Regions from separate parts of the Rhodopseudomonas sp. BR0G17 genome, predicted to be linked through region 1. Evidence: riboswitches for the same ligand, from Rfam matches in the RefSeq annotation. Region 1 holds a riboswitch; each other region holds the start of a gene.

Region 1 (3,034 bases):
CAGGCCGATCTGGATCATCTGTTCGGTGGCGCCGAGCACATCGCCGCGATAACCGCCGATCAGCCGGAGCGCGATCCACGGGGCAGCCAAGCCGAACACGCCCGCGACCAGAAGCCCCACGATCGCCGCCGGCGGATTGAGCATGACCAGCCACAGCGCCCCGAGCACGCTGAACGCAGCAAGTCCGAACCAGCCTGCCGAACTGATCGCGCGCGTCGGATAGCTCAGCTTGCCGGTGGCTGCGTCGCCGGCATAAGGCAGCGCCGACATCGCCGCGACGATGCCCGTCCGCCCCAGACTATAGCCGGCCACCAGAGTAGCAACGCCGAGCCACGGCGGCAGGCTCGCCAGCGCTGCAACGCGGATCGCAAAACTTAGGACCAGCGCCACCGCGCCATAGAGGCCAAGGCGGCTGTCCTTAATCAGCGCCAGTCGCTGCTCGCGGGTGCGGCCGCCAAACAGGCCGTCCGCTGTGTCGGCGATGCCGTCTTCGTGCAGCGCGCCGGTGAGCGCCGCGCCAGCGGCGACGGCCATCATCGCCGGCACCACGCCGGACCAGATCAGCGAGCCTGCGAGCAGCACGCCACCGCACACAAGACCGATCCCGGCGCCGACCAACGGAAAGTACTTCGATGCGCTCAGCAACCAGTCGTCGTCGAACAGCGCGGTGCGCGGCGTCGGCACCAGCGTCATGAACTGCACGGCGTTGAGCAGGGATTGGATCTGCCGGCTCACGCGCGCGATCCGAACCGGCCCGCCAGCACGTCCGACAGCGCGGCGAGATCGTTGAGGATGCCGGCAGCGGCGCGCAGCAGCGGAACGGTCATCAGCGCACCGGTGCCCTCACCGAGCCGCAAGCCGAGATCAAGATAGGGCGTCGCCTGCATCGTTTCGAGCAGCACACGGTGGCCGCGCTCGGCCGAGCGATGAGAGAACACGCAGTAATCGCGCGCCGCGGGCTGCAGCCGCACCGCCAGCAGCGCAGCGGCGCTGGCAATGAAGCCATCGATCACCACCGGCCGCCGCGAAGCCGCAGCGCCCAGCACCGCGCCGGCCATCATCGCGATATCGAATCCGCCGAACTCAGCGAGCACGTCGAGCGGCGCCGTCGGCTGCGCCCGCGCCGCCGCCTGCTCGACGATGGCGCGTTTGTGTGCGACGCCGGCATCATCCATCCCGGCGCCGCGGCCGACGCAATCGATGATTGCAGCCCCAGTCAGCGCGTGGGTGATCAGCGCAGCAGACGTCGTGTTGCCTATTCCCATCTCGCCGATCGCAACGATGTCGAGACCGCCCACAATATCCTCACGCACCAGATCGGCCGCCGCCGTGATCGCACGCGCCGCCTCCTGGTGAGTCATCGCTGGTTCGTGGCGTGCATTGCGGGTGCCGCGCCGGATCTTGCGATCGATCAGCTTGGGATGTGGCGGCATGTCGGCATCGATGCCACCGTCGACGATCCGCACCTCGGTCGCTGCCGCTTTCGCCAGAACGTTCACGCCGGCGCAATCTGCCAGATACGCCTCGACCATCGAGCGTGTCACGCTCGCCGGATACGGCGACACCCGATCGGCGGCGAGGCCGTGATCGCCGGCAAAGATGAACACCGTCGCACGCTCAGCCCGCGGCGGCGCCGGATGCCAGATCAGCCCGAGCTGCACGGCGAGTTCTTCGAGCCGGCCGAGCGAGCCCGGCGGCTTCGCCTTGCCGTCGAGCCGAGCCCGCAGCTCGGACTCATGGGCGGGATCGACCGGCGAAACGGAAAGGATACGTGGATCAAGCAGGGGCGCGTGCATTCGGGAGGCTCGGCAAAAGGAATGCTGCCGCCACGACAGCGGGCAGTGAAGACAGTCGAACGACCATCGTGGCGGCGACAGCAAAGCTGTGCGCGCTGGTTCGTTCGGGCGACGACGGGATTTCTCCGCGGAAAGCAGAGGCGCGCGTCAGGTCGGCGGTCGGTGCAGCATGTCTGTGTCCTTCTTCGACCCACCGTCGAATGGCATGGTTTTCGGACTTCGGCCGGTCTCCTGGCTCGCGGACATTGTCCCGGTCGCCTTCCCGAGCGGCTTGAGGATGCCGTTCTCAGTGGCGGTGTGACCGGAAGCGGTCCGCTTACAGTTGCGGGGGCAGCCGCGGACTTGGCGATTGCTCGCCGCACCGCATTCCCGTTTCACCCTTCGAACGAAGGGCACCGAAGCGAGCGGCACCACAGCACGGCGACGCCACGGGCGCAAGATTGACAACAACCCGGAGCCGCCCTCTAAGACGAAGGTCCACCAAGCCGCGCTTTTCTTGGCCGCTCTCGAGCGGCCCTGGCGCATCATCTCGACCGGATTGACCGCATCTTGCTGTGGGATGTGACGGTGATAGGCGGCGGAATCGCCGGTCTTTGCGCTGCGATTGCCGCGCGCCGCAGCGGCGCTTCGGTCCGCCTGCTCGAAGCGGCACCGCGGCCCCTACGCGGCGGCAACGCGCGCCACGGCCGCAATTTCCGGCTGACGCACGAGACGCCACTGGCCTATGTCCCTGATCGCTACACAGCGCATGAACTGCGCGCCGAGCTACGCAGCGTCACGGGCGACGGCACCGACCAAGTGCTGACGGAGCTGCTGATCGAACGCGCGCGCAGCATCGCCGGTTGGCTGATCGACCACGGCGTGCACCTGCAGTCGCCCGGCACCGGGGTGATGCCGTACTCCCGCCGCACCGCGTTTCCGCTCGGCGGCGGCAAAGCGATGATCAACGCGCTGTACACTGCGGCTAAGCGGCTCGGCATCGTCATCAGTTACGACAGCGAAGTCAGGTCGCTTCTGCGCAACGACGACGATGGCTGGACGATCAGTGTGCGAAGCGCAGCGACCGATCGCGCAATCAGCACGCGCAGCGTCGTCGTCTGTGCCGGTGGCCCGGGGGCCGACCCCGCCTGGTTGCGCGAAAATTTCGGCAGCGCCGCCGACGGCTGGATGGTCCGCGGCACGCCATATTCGGACGGTCGCTTGCTCGATCTGCTGATCGCAGCCGGGGGCTGTGCAAT
Region 2 (3,034 bases), on a different contig from region 1:
CAGCAGCTTTTCCATGGTCGGGATGAAATCGTCGGCGACCGTGCAGCAGATGCAGCCGTTGGTCAGTTCGACGATATCGCCCGGTGCGCACACCGACGCGCCGCAATCCTCGACCAGCGAGCCGTCGAAACCGGCATCGCCGAATTCATTGACGATCACCGCGATGCGGCGGCCGCTCGACTGATTGAGCAGCGCGCGCAGCAGCGTGGTCTTGCCGGCGCCGAGAAAGCCGGTGAGCACCGTGACGGGAACGCGGGCGGTCATGAACTACTCTCCTGATTGGCGTTTCAGCCACAGCGGCAGGCCGGCGGCGATGAAGGCGACGTTGGGCACGGCGGCAGCGATGGTCTGATTGAGGCGACCTTGCGCGTCGCGGAAGGCGCGGCCGAGCGGCGTCTCCGGCACCAGGCCGAGGCCGACTTCGTTGGAGACGAGCACGATCGGTCCGGCGGCGACGCCGAGATAGCGCGCCAGCCGCCTCGCCTCGACCTCGGGATCGCGGCCGGCTTCCATCAGGTTGAACAGCCACAGTGTCAGGCAATCGACCAGTACGGCGCGGCCGCGGCCGGCGTGCTGGGTCAGCGCATCGACCAAGCCGAGCGGCTCCTCGATCGTAGTCCAGCCCTCGCCGCGGCGGGCGCGATGGTGGGCGATGCGATCGGACATTTCGTCGTCGCTGGCGGTGGCGGTCGCGAGATAGATCCTGGCGAGGCCGCTCTCGGCGACCAGCCGTTCGCCGAACACCGATTTGCCGGAGCGCGCGCCGCCAAGCACCAGGGTAGAGATCAGCGCGCTCATGCCGGCGCCCGCCCATCGTCGGGAGACCATTGCGGCGGCGGCAGGCGGACGACGGTACCCTTGCGCAGGACTTCCGGTCGCTGCCGCCACGGCACCAGACCGTAGTGACTGTCCTGATAGGAGGCGACGAACGCCGCCACCGCGTCGGCGCCGCCGGCGCCGTCGAGATCGCCGAATACGAACGTGTAGCCGCCTTCGCTCGACACTGCGACGGTGGCGGCGCGTTTGCATGCGGACAGGCACTGCACGGCGCGGACCTGCGCTCCGCCGGCGCCGGCCAGCGCGTCGCGGACGGCTTCCAGCATCGGCGCACCGACGGCGACGCCGTCGATCGTCTTGCAGGTGGTGCAGACGCTGACCATCACCGGCGCGCCAGGCAGCACGCGCGGCGGATCGGCGCTCACATCGGCAGGGGGCTCGGAATCCATCGGGCTCGAATCATCGCGTCAGCTATCGAGCTTTGTCGGAACGCGCGGGAGAGGCCTTTGCCGTCCGCACTGCTTCCGTCCGGTGCACCCCGCCCCGACGACCCTTCAAAGCACAATACGCGATGGCAGGTCTCCTGGCTCGCGAGTCGCCGCCATTCGCCGCCTTCCCAGGAATTCCCAGTGGCCTCGGCGATGGCTCGTCGCTTACAGTTGCGGGGGCAGCTCCGGGATCGAGACGCACCGCGTCTCCCACCGGCTTCCCTTTTCACCTTCCTTGCGGAAGGACCATCGTCTGGCACGCTAGCTGCGACGCTGTTGCGGGTCAACAACGCGAAGGTGGTGTTGACCGGGCTTGCGCGTTTGCCTCAGTTGCGCGCCTTGCCGAACCAAAGGACCATCCGATGCCGACCGAAACCCTCGTCACCTGGCAGCCGCCGTCGATCACCCCGGTCGACCCGTCGCTGAAAGCAACCCTGCGGGCGCGGGTGGACGGCAAGGCCAAGCCGCTCGGCTCGCTCGGGCGGATCGAAGACCTCGCCATCGAACTGGCCTTGATGCGACATCCGCAGCCGCCGCGCGCCGACAATGCGGTGCTGATGGTGTTCGCCGGCGACCATGGCCTGACCGAAGAAGGCGTGTCGCAATATCCGTCCGCCGTGACGGTGGCGATGGTAATGACCTATCTGGCCGGCAAGGCCACCGCCAATGCATTCGCAGCCGCCAACCATGTCGACGTCCGGGTGATCGACGCCGGTGTCGCCGCCGAGCTGCCGAAGCATCCCGATCTGATCGACGCCAAGGTGCGGATGGGAACCGCCAACGCGGCGCGTCAGCCGGCGATGAGCATCGCGGAGGCGTGCCAGGCGCTCGATCGCGGCGCCGAACTGGCGCGGGCCGAGATCGCCGCGGGGGCGGACGTGATCGCGCTCGGCGAAATGGGGATCGGCAACACGGCTTCGTCGTCTCTGCTGCTGCACCGCCTCGGCCCGGCGCCGCTCGATCAGAGCATCGGGATCGGCGCCGGCCAGGATGCCGACGGCATGGCCAAGAAGAAGGCGGCGATCGAAAAGGCGGCGATGCGCAGCCCCGCCACCGCACCGCTGGAGGCGCTGGCCGAATTTGGCGGGCTGGAGATTGCCATGATGGCGGGCGCTGTGCTGGGCGCCGCCTCGCAGCGCCGGCCGGTGATCGTCGATGGCTTCATCGCCACGGCCGCGGCGCTGGTCGCGGTGCGGCTGGCGCCGGAAGCCCGCGACTATTGCGTGTTCGCCCATCGCTCGGCCGAGCGCGGCCACGACCTTGCGCTTCAGGCGATGGATGCCGCCCCGCTGCTCGATCTGCGGCTGCGGCTCGGCGAAGGCACCGGCGCGATTCTCGCCGTGCCGCTGGTGCGCGCCGCCTCGCGGCTACTCACCGACGTCGCCGATCTCGCCGACGTGCTGGCGGGCAAGCTGTGAGTACGGTGCTGAACAAAATGGCGGCGATGACCGATCCGGCCGAGATCGCAGCCGCCAACGCCAACCCGCCGGTGTTCGACGAAGCGTTTCGGGAGAAGTTCGCCGAGCTGATCGCGTGGCGCCGCGACGTCCGCCGCTTCAAGACCGATCCAGTCGCGCCGGAGCTGATCGATCAGCTCCTCGACCTCGCCCAGCTCGCCCCGTCGGTCGGCAACAGCCAGCCGTGGCGCTGGATCAGCATCGACTCGGCCGAAACGCGGGCGCGGATCCGCGCCAACTTCCTGCGCTGCAACGAGGTGGCGGCGAGCGCGTATCAGGGCGAACGTGCGGCGCTGTACGCCAAACTCAAGC
Region 3 (3,034 bases), on a different contig from region 1:
TTTCGTCAGGAGGGCATCCTCACGACACGGCGCGGCGCCCTGATCGTCGACGATGCCGACAAGCTGCGGACGCGGGCCTGCCGCTGCAATGATGCGGTGAAGGAGCACTTCGACGTGGTGCTGCGCGGCGTCTATCCCGAGCCGGACGACGCTGCCGCGTAACTTTGTGAGATGGCTTCAGCGCGCCGGTGCGCGCTTCAGGTGCAGGTAGCCGGGATCGAATTCGCCGATCTTGGCGAGCCCCTGCCAGTTGCGGATCGTCAGAACCCCATAGCGGAAGTCCATCGTCTTCGATGCCCGCAACGACGAGATCGTGCGGTTGACGGTCGCGATCGCCATGCCCAGCGTGTCGCCGAGTTGGGCGAGGCTGATCGGGAGCTGCATCGAGTTACCGTCGGTCAGCTTAGAGACCTCGGCGCGGTAGAACAATTCGCAGAACAGATGCGCCATCCGCGCTTTCATCGTCCGGGCCGAATTGTTGGTGATCGCTTCGCGGAAAATCGCCGCATCCACAAGGGTTTCGCGCCAAATCGCAAAGCCGAGCCCGGGCCGGGCTTCAAACATTCGCAGGATCTCCCGGTGCGGAATGATCGCCGTCACCGCATGCCCGATCGCGCACAACGAATGATCCATCCGCTCCAAAAAAATCCCCTGCGCATCCGGCAGGTCGCCGACCATGTGAAACGACAGGAATTGGCGGCGGCCGTTTCGCTGCAAATGATACCGCCCGACCATGCCTTCGACGACGAGCGCGGCGCCCTTCGGCGTTTCGCCTTGGCGGATCAGATCCTCGCTGCTCTCGAGCTCCCGCAGCGTAAAACTCAAATTGCGGATTGCGGTGAGGTCATCGGCCGACAGACGGGAATGCTCGCGCAGTTTGTCGATCAGGACGCGATGGACATCCTTCATGGTCCGCCTTTCAAGTTAGATCATCTGATAGGGTTGATGGAACTTGGGGGCTTCAACTCCGAGAGGCGGCAGAGGTTGCTATTTTTTCGAACGCCGGGCGGCCGTTTTCGTCGTCGCTTGCGAGGCATGGCTCCGACGTGCTCTGTCGGTCGGATCATGACTGCGCGAGGATGACCGATGAGCGACTTCAGCCGGCTGTGGCTGGTGCGGCATGCGCCGGTGGATGGGCCAAAGGGCGTGATTCACGCTCCCGAGGCGCCGGTCGATCTCGGTGACACTGCGGTGCTCGCTGCGCTAGGCGAAAAACTGCCGCACGATGCGACGGTGGTCGCCAGCCCGAGCCGGCGCACGCGCGAGACCGCCGCAGCGCTCGGCTTCGATGCGATGCTCGAACCCGATTTCCGCGAACAGGATTTTGGCACCTGGACCGGGCGCCGCCACGACGATCTGTCGCGTGAACTCGGCCCTGCCTACGATGCGTTCTGGCAAGATGCGGCGCGCTTGGCGCCGCCGGGCGGCGAGAGCTTTGTCGACCAGATCGAGCGGGTGCGGCAGGGGCTGGCGCGGCTGCCCGGTGGTGACGTCGTGCTGGTGGTACACTCCGGCACCATTCGCGCCGTTCTGGCGATTGCTCTTAAGACATCCCCCGAGGTTGCGCTGAGCTTTGTGATTGATCCGCTGTCGCTGACCCAGATCGATCGGCTGGGCTCGTCCGGCTGGCGGATCGTCTGGGTCAATCGTGTAGTGGGTTAGGCTGGCCGTTTAGAACGAGGCCTTTTTGCTTGCACAGGCTGCAGCCCCGTGCTCTGGTTTTGACGTCTTCGGTGCCTCGCGTGCGAGGTGAAACTGGGAATACGGTGCGGTGTTTTTCGCCAAATCCGTAGCTGCCCCCGCAACTGTAAGCGGATCTGTCCGGATCATATGCCACTGACGCCAACGGCGTCGGGAAGGCGATCCAGGCGACATCCGTGAGCCAGGAGACCGGCCGAAGACGGAAGCATCTAACCGATCGACGGCGGGTCGAGAGCGGAGCAGCGATGACCGAATTCTCTTAGCAAGGCTAAGCCGCGTGCAGCCGCGATAGGCGTCACGCGACGCTTGGCATCGCCTAGCACTCATCCCCCTTCAATCAGAACCAGCCACAGCGCCGCCGCGATTGAGCCGGCGGCCATTGCTGCGGCGCGAGGGAACGGTCATGGAGCCGAAAGACACAACTACCAACGAAGCCTTCAAGGGCTTCACCAACGAGGCCTGCCCGTTTCTGCCGTGCCATCGCGGCGTCGAGCGGGAATTCAACTGCCTGTTCTGCTACTGCCCGCTGAGCGCCTATCAGTGCCCCGGCCCCTACAAGACCTTCGTCGATCGCAATGGGCTGACGCGCAAGGATTGTTCGGACTGCACCCTGCCGCACAACGGCTATCGGCGGTCGTGGAATTTCATCCAGCGCTGGCTGGAGCGGCCAGTGCCTTGGGACAGCCAGTCCCAGGATCCGCGCCGCCTCAAGCGCGAAGTCTCGGAAAGCGGCGACTAAAAAACATTGCCGCCGCCTCCGCATCGCTGGATTACAGCAGTAGCGGAGGCGCTGGCATTTTTCGCGTTAGAGCGAGCGGGCGATCAACAGCTTCATCACCTCGTTGGTGCCGCCGTAGATCTTCTGGATCCGCGAGTCGATGAACATCCGGCCGATTGGGTATTCCTGCATGTAGCCGTAGCCGCCGTGCAGTTGCAGGCACTCGTCCACGGTCTCGACCTGCTTCTGCGTCGTCCACCATTTCGCCATTGAGGCGGTCACCGCATCGAGATTGCCGGCGATCAGTTGCACCAGACAGTAATCCACGAACACCCGCGCAATGAAGGCTTCGGTCTTGCGTTCGGCGAGCGTGAAAGCTGTGTTCTGGAATTCGATAATCGGCTGGCCGAACGCCTTGCGCTCCCGCGTATAGTCCGAAGTCAGCGCGACCGCGCGCTCCATCGCCGCCACGGCGCCGATCGCGATGATCAGGCGCTCTTGCGGCAGCTGCTGCATCAGCTGCACGAAGCCTTTGCCCTCTTCGCCGCCGAGCAGGTTCTCCTTCGGCGTGCGGGCATTCTCGAAGAACAGCTCGGAGGTGTCGGAGGCGTGCAG
Region 4 (3,034 bases), on a different contig from region 1:
CCGCTATCAACGGCACATCTACGACCTGACCCGCCGGTACTATCTTCTCGGCCGCGATCAACTGATTACCGAGCTGCAGCCGAAGGCGGGCGAAACCGTGCTGGAAGTGGGCTGCGGCACCGGCCGCAACCTGATCCAGGCGGCGACGCGGTACCGCGAGGCGAAATTTTACGGCCTCGACGTGTCGACCGAGATGCTGACCTCGGCGATCAGTTCGATCGAAGGCGCCGGGCTGATGTCGCGGGTCAAGGTCGCGCACGGCGACGCCACCGCCTTCACCGCGCAGGCGGTGTTCGGCCAGGCGGTCAGCTTCGACCACGTCATGATCTCCTACAGCCTGTCGATGATCCCGGACTGGACCGCGGTGATCGATCGCGCCGTCGCCAATCTGAAGCCCGGCGGCAAGCTGCACATCGTCGATTTCGGCGACCAGCGCGGCCTGCCTTCGGTGGCGCGCAACCTGCTGCGGCGCTGGCTGACGCTGTTCGACGTCACCCCGCGCGACAGCCTGGAAGCCGTGCTGATGCAGGTCGCGGCCCGTACCGGCGCCGGGCTGCGGTTCGAGCGGCCATATCGCGGCTATGCGCAGCGCGCCGTGCTGACGCTGCCGCCGCGCAACAAGCCATGACCGGTTGGCTCGCGCTGTTTGCCGCGGGCCTGATGGAGATCGTCTGGGCGCTGGGCCTGAAGCATTCTGAGGGCTTCACCCGGTTCTGGCCCGCGGTCGTGACCTTGGCCGCGATCCTGGCCAGCTTCGGCCTGATGAGCATCGCGCTGAAATCGCTGCCGTTCGGCACCGCCTATGCAGTCTGGACCGGAATCGGCGCCGCCGGCAGCATCGTGGTCGGGATGACGCTCTACGGTGAGCCGGCCAGCGGCGTGCGGGTGCTGTGCCTGTCGATGATCGTGGCCGGCATGATCGGGCTGAAGCTCAGCACGCCCGCCTGAACCGTCGGCCGCCCGACCAAGGCGGCGATTGACAAAGCAGGCCCGCTTCCATTTGATCGCGCCCGTTCAGGTGTGCCGGGAATCGTCCGGCACAGGGAAGCCGGTGCGGGCCAAGCTTATGGCCGCAAACCCAAATCCGGCGCTGCGCCCGCAACTGTGAGCGGCGAGCGATCCTTCAATCAGCCACTGGGCGGCACTTGCCCGGGAAGGCGAAGGATCGCGACGACCCGTGAGCCAGGAGACCGGCCTGAGCACGTCATCTTCCACCGTGCGGCGCGCGCGGCTGGAGCGGTCCGCCGCACAGGTGACAGGATGCTGCTCACCGGCCGGAGACCGCCATGACCGATCTCGTTCTGCCCGCTTCTTCCGATGGATTCCGCCTCCGCCTGATCGCCGTGCTCGGCGGGCTGGTGCTCGCCAATCTCGCCGCCTGGGCCTGGGCGCTGACCGCCTTCGCGGGCGAGCCGGTGCTGATCGGCACCGCGGTGCTGGCCTATAGCCTCGGTCTCCGCCACGCGCTCGATGCCGACCATATCGCGGCGATCGACAACGTCACCCGCAAGCTGATGCAGGAGGGCAAGCGGCCGGTCGCGGTCGGGCTGTTCTTCGCGCTCGGCCATTCCACCGTGGTGCTGGTGGCGTCGCTGGCAATCGCGATCGCGGCCAATTCGCTGACCGAGCGGTTCTCGGGCTATCGCGAAATCGGCGGGGTGATCGGCACCTCGGCGTCGGCGCTGTTTCTGTTCGCGATCGCCATCGCCAATCTGTCGGTGCTGAGCGGCGTGTATCGCGCGTTCAAGAAGGCCAAGGCCGGCGAGATCGTGCACGACGACGACATCAACGAACTGCTGCAGCAGCGCGGCTGGCTGGCGCGGCTGTTCCGGCCGCTGTTCCGCTTCGTCTCCAAGAGCTGGCAGCTGTTTCCGATCGGGCTGTTGTTCGCGCTCGGCTTCGAGACCGCCAGCGAGATCAGCCTGTTCGGATTGGCCGCCAACGCTTCCGGCAACATTTCACACTGGTCGATCCTGGTGTTCCCGGCGCTGTTCGCCGCCGGCATGACCCTGGTCGACACCCTCGACGGCGTGCTGATGCTCGGCGCCTATGGCTGGGCGTATCGCAACCCGATCCGCAAGCTGTACTACAACATGACCATCACCACCGTGTCGGTGCTGGTGGCGCTGCTGATCGGCGGCATCGAGACGCTCGGGCTGCTCGCCGGGCGCTTTCATCTCGAAGGCGCGTTCTGGGAGTGGATCGAAGAGCTCAACTCCAATTTCGGCGCGCTCGGCTACGGCATAGTGGCGCTGTTCGTGGCGAGCTGGATCGTGTCCACCATCATCTATCGCCTCAACGGCTATCACCGGCTCGACCAGGCCGCCCCGGCCGTGCAGAAATGAGCGCGGTATGACCCGACGTTCCGGACCGAATTCGCGCGCGGCGGTGGTCACCGCGGCGCTCGCGGTGCTCGTGGCCCTGCTGGCGATCGGATCGCTCGCGGTGGGACCGGTCAAGCTGTCGCCGCTGACCGTGGTACAGGCCCTGGTCGGGCTCGGCGGCGAGGTGCAGCAGATCATCGTGCAGGAGATCCGGCTGCCGCGCACCATCCTGGCGCTGGCGATCGGCGGCATTCTGGGCCTGTCCGGCGCGGCGCTGCAGGGCCTGCTCCGTAACCCGCTGGCGTCGCCGTCGCTGTTCGGCGCACCGCAATCGGCCGCGTTCGGCGCGGTGCTGATCATCTCGCTCGGGCTCGCCGACGTCCGCTCCTTCGCACTGCCGGTGGCGGCGATTACGATGGCGTTCGTGTCGGTGTTCGTGCTGCTGGCAATCGCCGGGCGCAACGCCAGCCTGTTGCTGCTGATCCTCGCTGGGCTGGCGATCTCCGCGCTCGCCGGCGCCGCCACCGCGCTGGTAATGAACCTGTCGGCCAATCCATTCGCCAGCCTGGAAATCGCATTCTGGCTGCTCGGCTCGCTGGAAGACCGCAGCTTCCGCCATGTCGTCTTGGCGCTGCCGTTCATCGTCGCCGGCGGCGTACTGCTGTTCAGCCAGCGCGCCGCGTTCCGCGCCCTCAGCCTCGGCGAAGAGA

The links. A riboswitch is a leader RNA that binds a small molecule or an ion and turns the genes downstream of it on or off. The one in region 1 is predicted to bind cobalamin.
Region 2: another riboswitch for cobalamin. It lies ahead of DY467_RS03025 (DUF1636 domain-containing protein); the one in region 1 lies ahead of cobT (nicotinate-nucleotide--dimethylbenzimidazole phosphoribosyltransferase).
Region 3: another riboswitch for cobalamin. It lies ahead of DY467_RS13275 (cysteine-rich small domain-containing protein); the one in region 1 lies ahead of cobT (nicotinate-nucleotide--dimethylbenzimidazole phosphoribosyltransferase).
Region 4: another riboswitch for cobalamin. It lies ahead of DY467_RS02970 (HoxN/HupN/NixA family nickel/cobalt transporter); the one in region 1 lies ahead of cobT (nicotinate-nucleotide--dimethylbenzimidazole phosphoribosyltransferase).

The regions. Positions count from the first base shown of each region.
Region 1 covers NZ_QUML01000012.1:138,989-142,022, forward strand. The annotation lists gene DY467_RS12045 (adenosylcobinamide-GDP ribazoletransferase) at 1-735, opposite strand, end outside; gene cobT (nicotinate-nucleotide--dimethylbenzimidazole phosphoribosyltransferase) at 732-1,796, opposite strand; cobalamin riboswitch at 2,001-2,211, opposite strand; gene tcuA (FAD-dependent tricarballylate dehydrogenase TcuA) at 2,358-3,034, shown strand, end outside.
Region 2 covers NZ_QUML01000002.1:209,217-212,250, forward strand. The annotation lists gene cobW (cobalamin biosynthesis protein CobW) at 1-264, opposite strand, end outside; gene cobU (bifunctional adenosylcobinamide kinase/adenosylcobinamide-phosphate guanylyltransferase) at 268-798, opposite strand; gene DY467_RS03025 (DUF1636 domain-containing protein) at 795-1,226, opposite strand; cobalamin riboswitch at 1,334-1,531, opposite strand; gene cobT (nicotinate-nucleotide--dimethylbenzimidazole phosphoribosyltransferase) at 1,628-2,683, shown strand; gene bluB (5,6-dimethylbenzimidazole synthase) at 2,710-3,034, shown strand, end outside.
Region 3 covers NZ_QUML01000014.1:82,658-85,691, forward strand. The annotation lists gene DY467_RS13260 (Crp/Fnr family transcriptional regulator) at 1-162, shown strand, start outside; gene DY467_RS13265 (Crp/Fnr family transcriptional regulator) at 178-909, opposite strand; gene DY467_RS13270 (histidine phosphatase family protein) at 1,087-1,662, shown strand; cobalamin riboswitch at 1,715-1,913, shown strand; gene DY467_RS13275 (cysteine-rich small domain-containing protein) at 2,105-2,440, shown strand; gene DY467_RS13280 (acyl-CoA dehydrogenase family protein) at 2,507-3,034, opposite strand, start outside.
Region 4 covers NZ_QUML01000002.1:195,380-198,413, forward strand. The annotation lists gene DY467_RS02960 (class I SAM-dependent methyltransferase) at 1-628, shown strand, start outside; gene DY467_RS02965 (DMT family transporter) at 625-948, shown strand; cobalamin riboswitch at 1,000-1,213, shown strand; gene DY467_RS02970 (HoxN/HupN/NixA family nickel/cobalt transporter) at 1,287-2,345, shown strand; gene DY467_RS02975 (FecCD family ABC transporter permease) at 2,353-3,034, shown strand, end outside.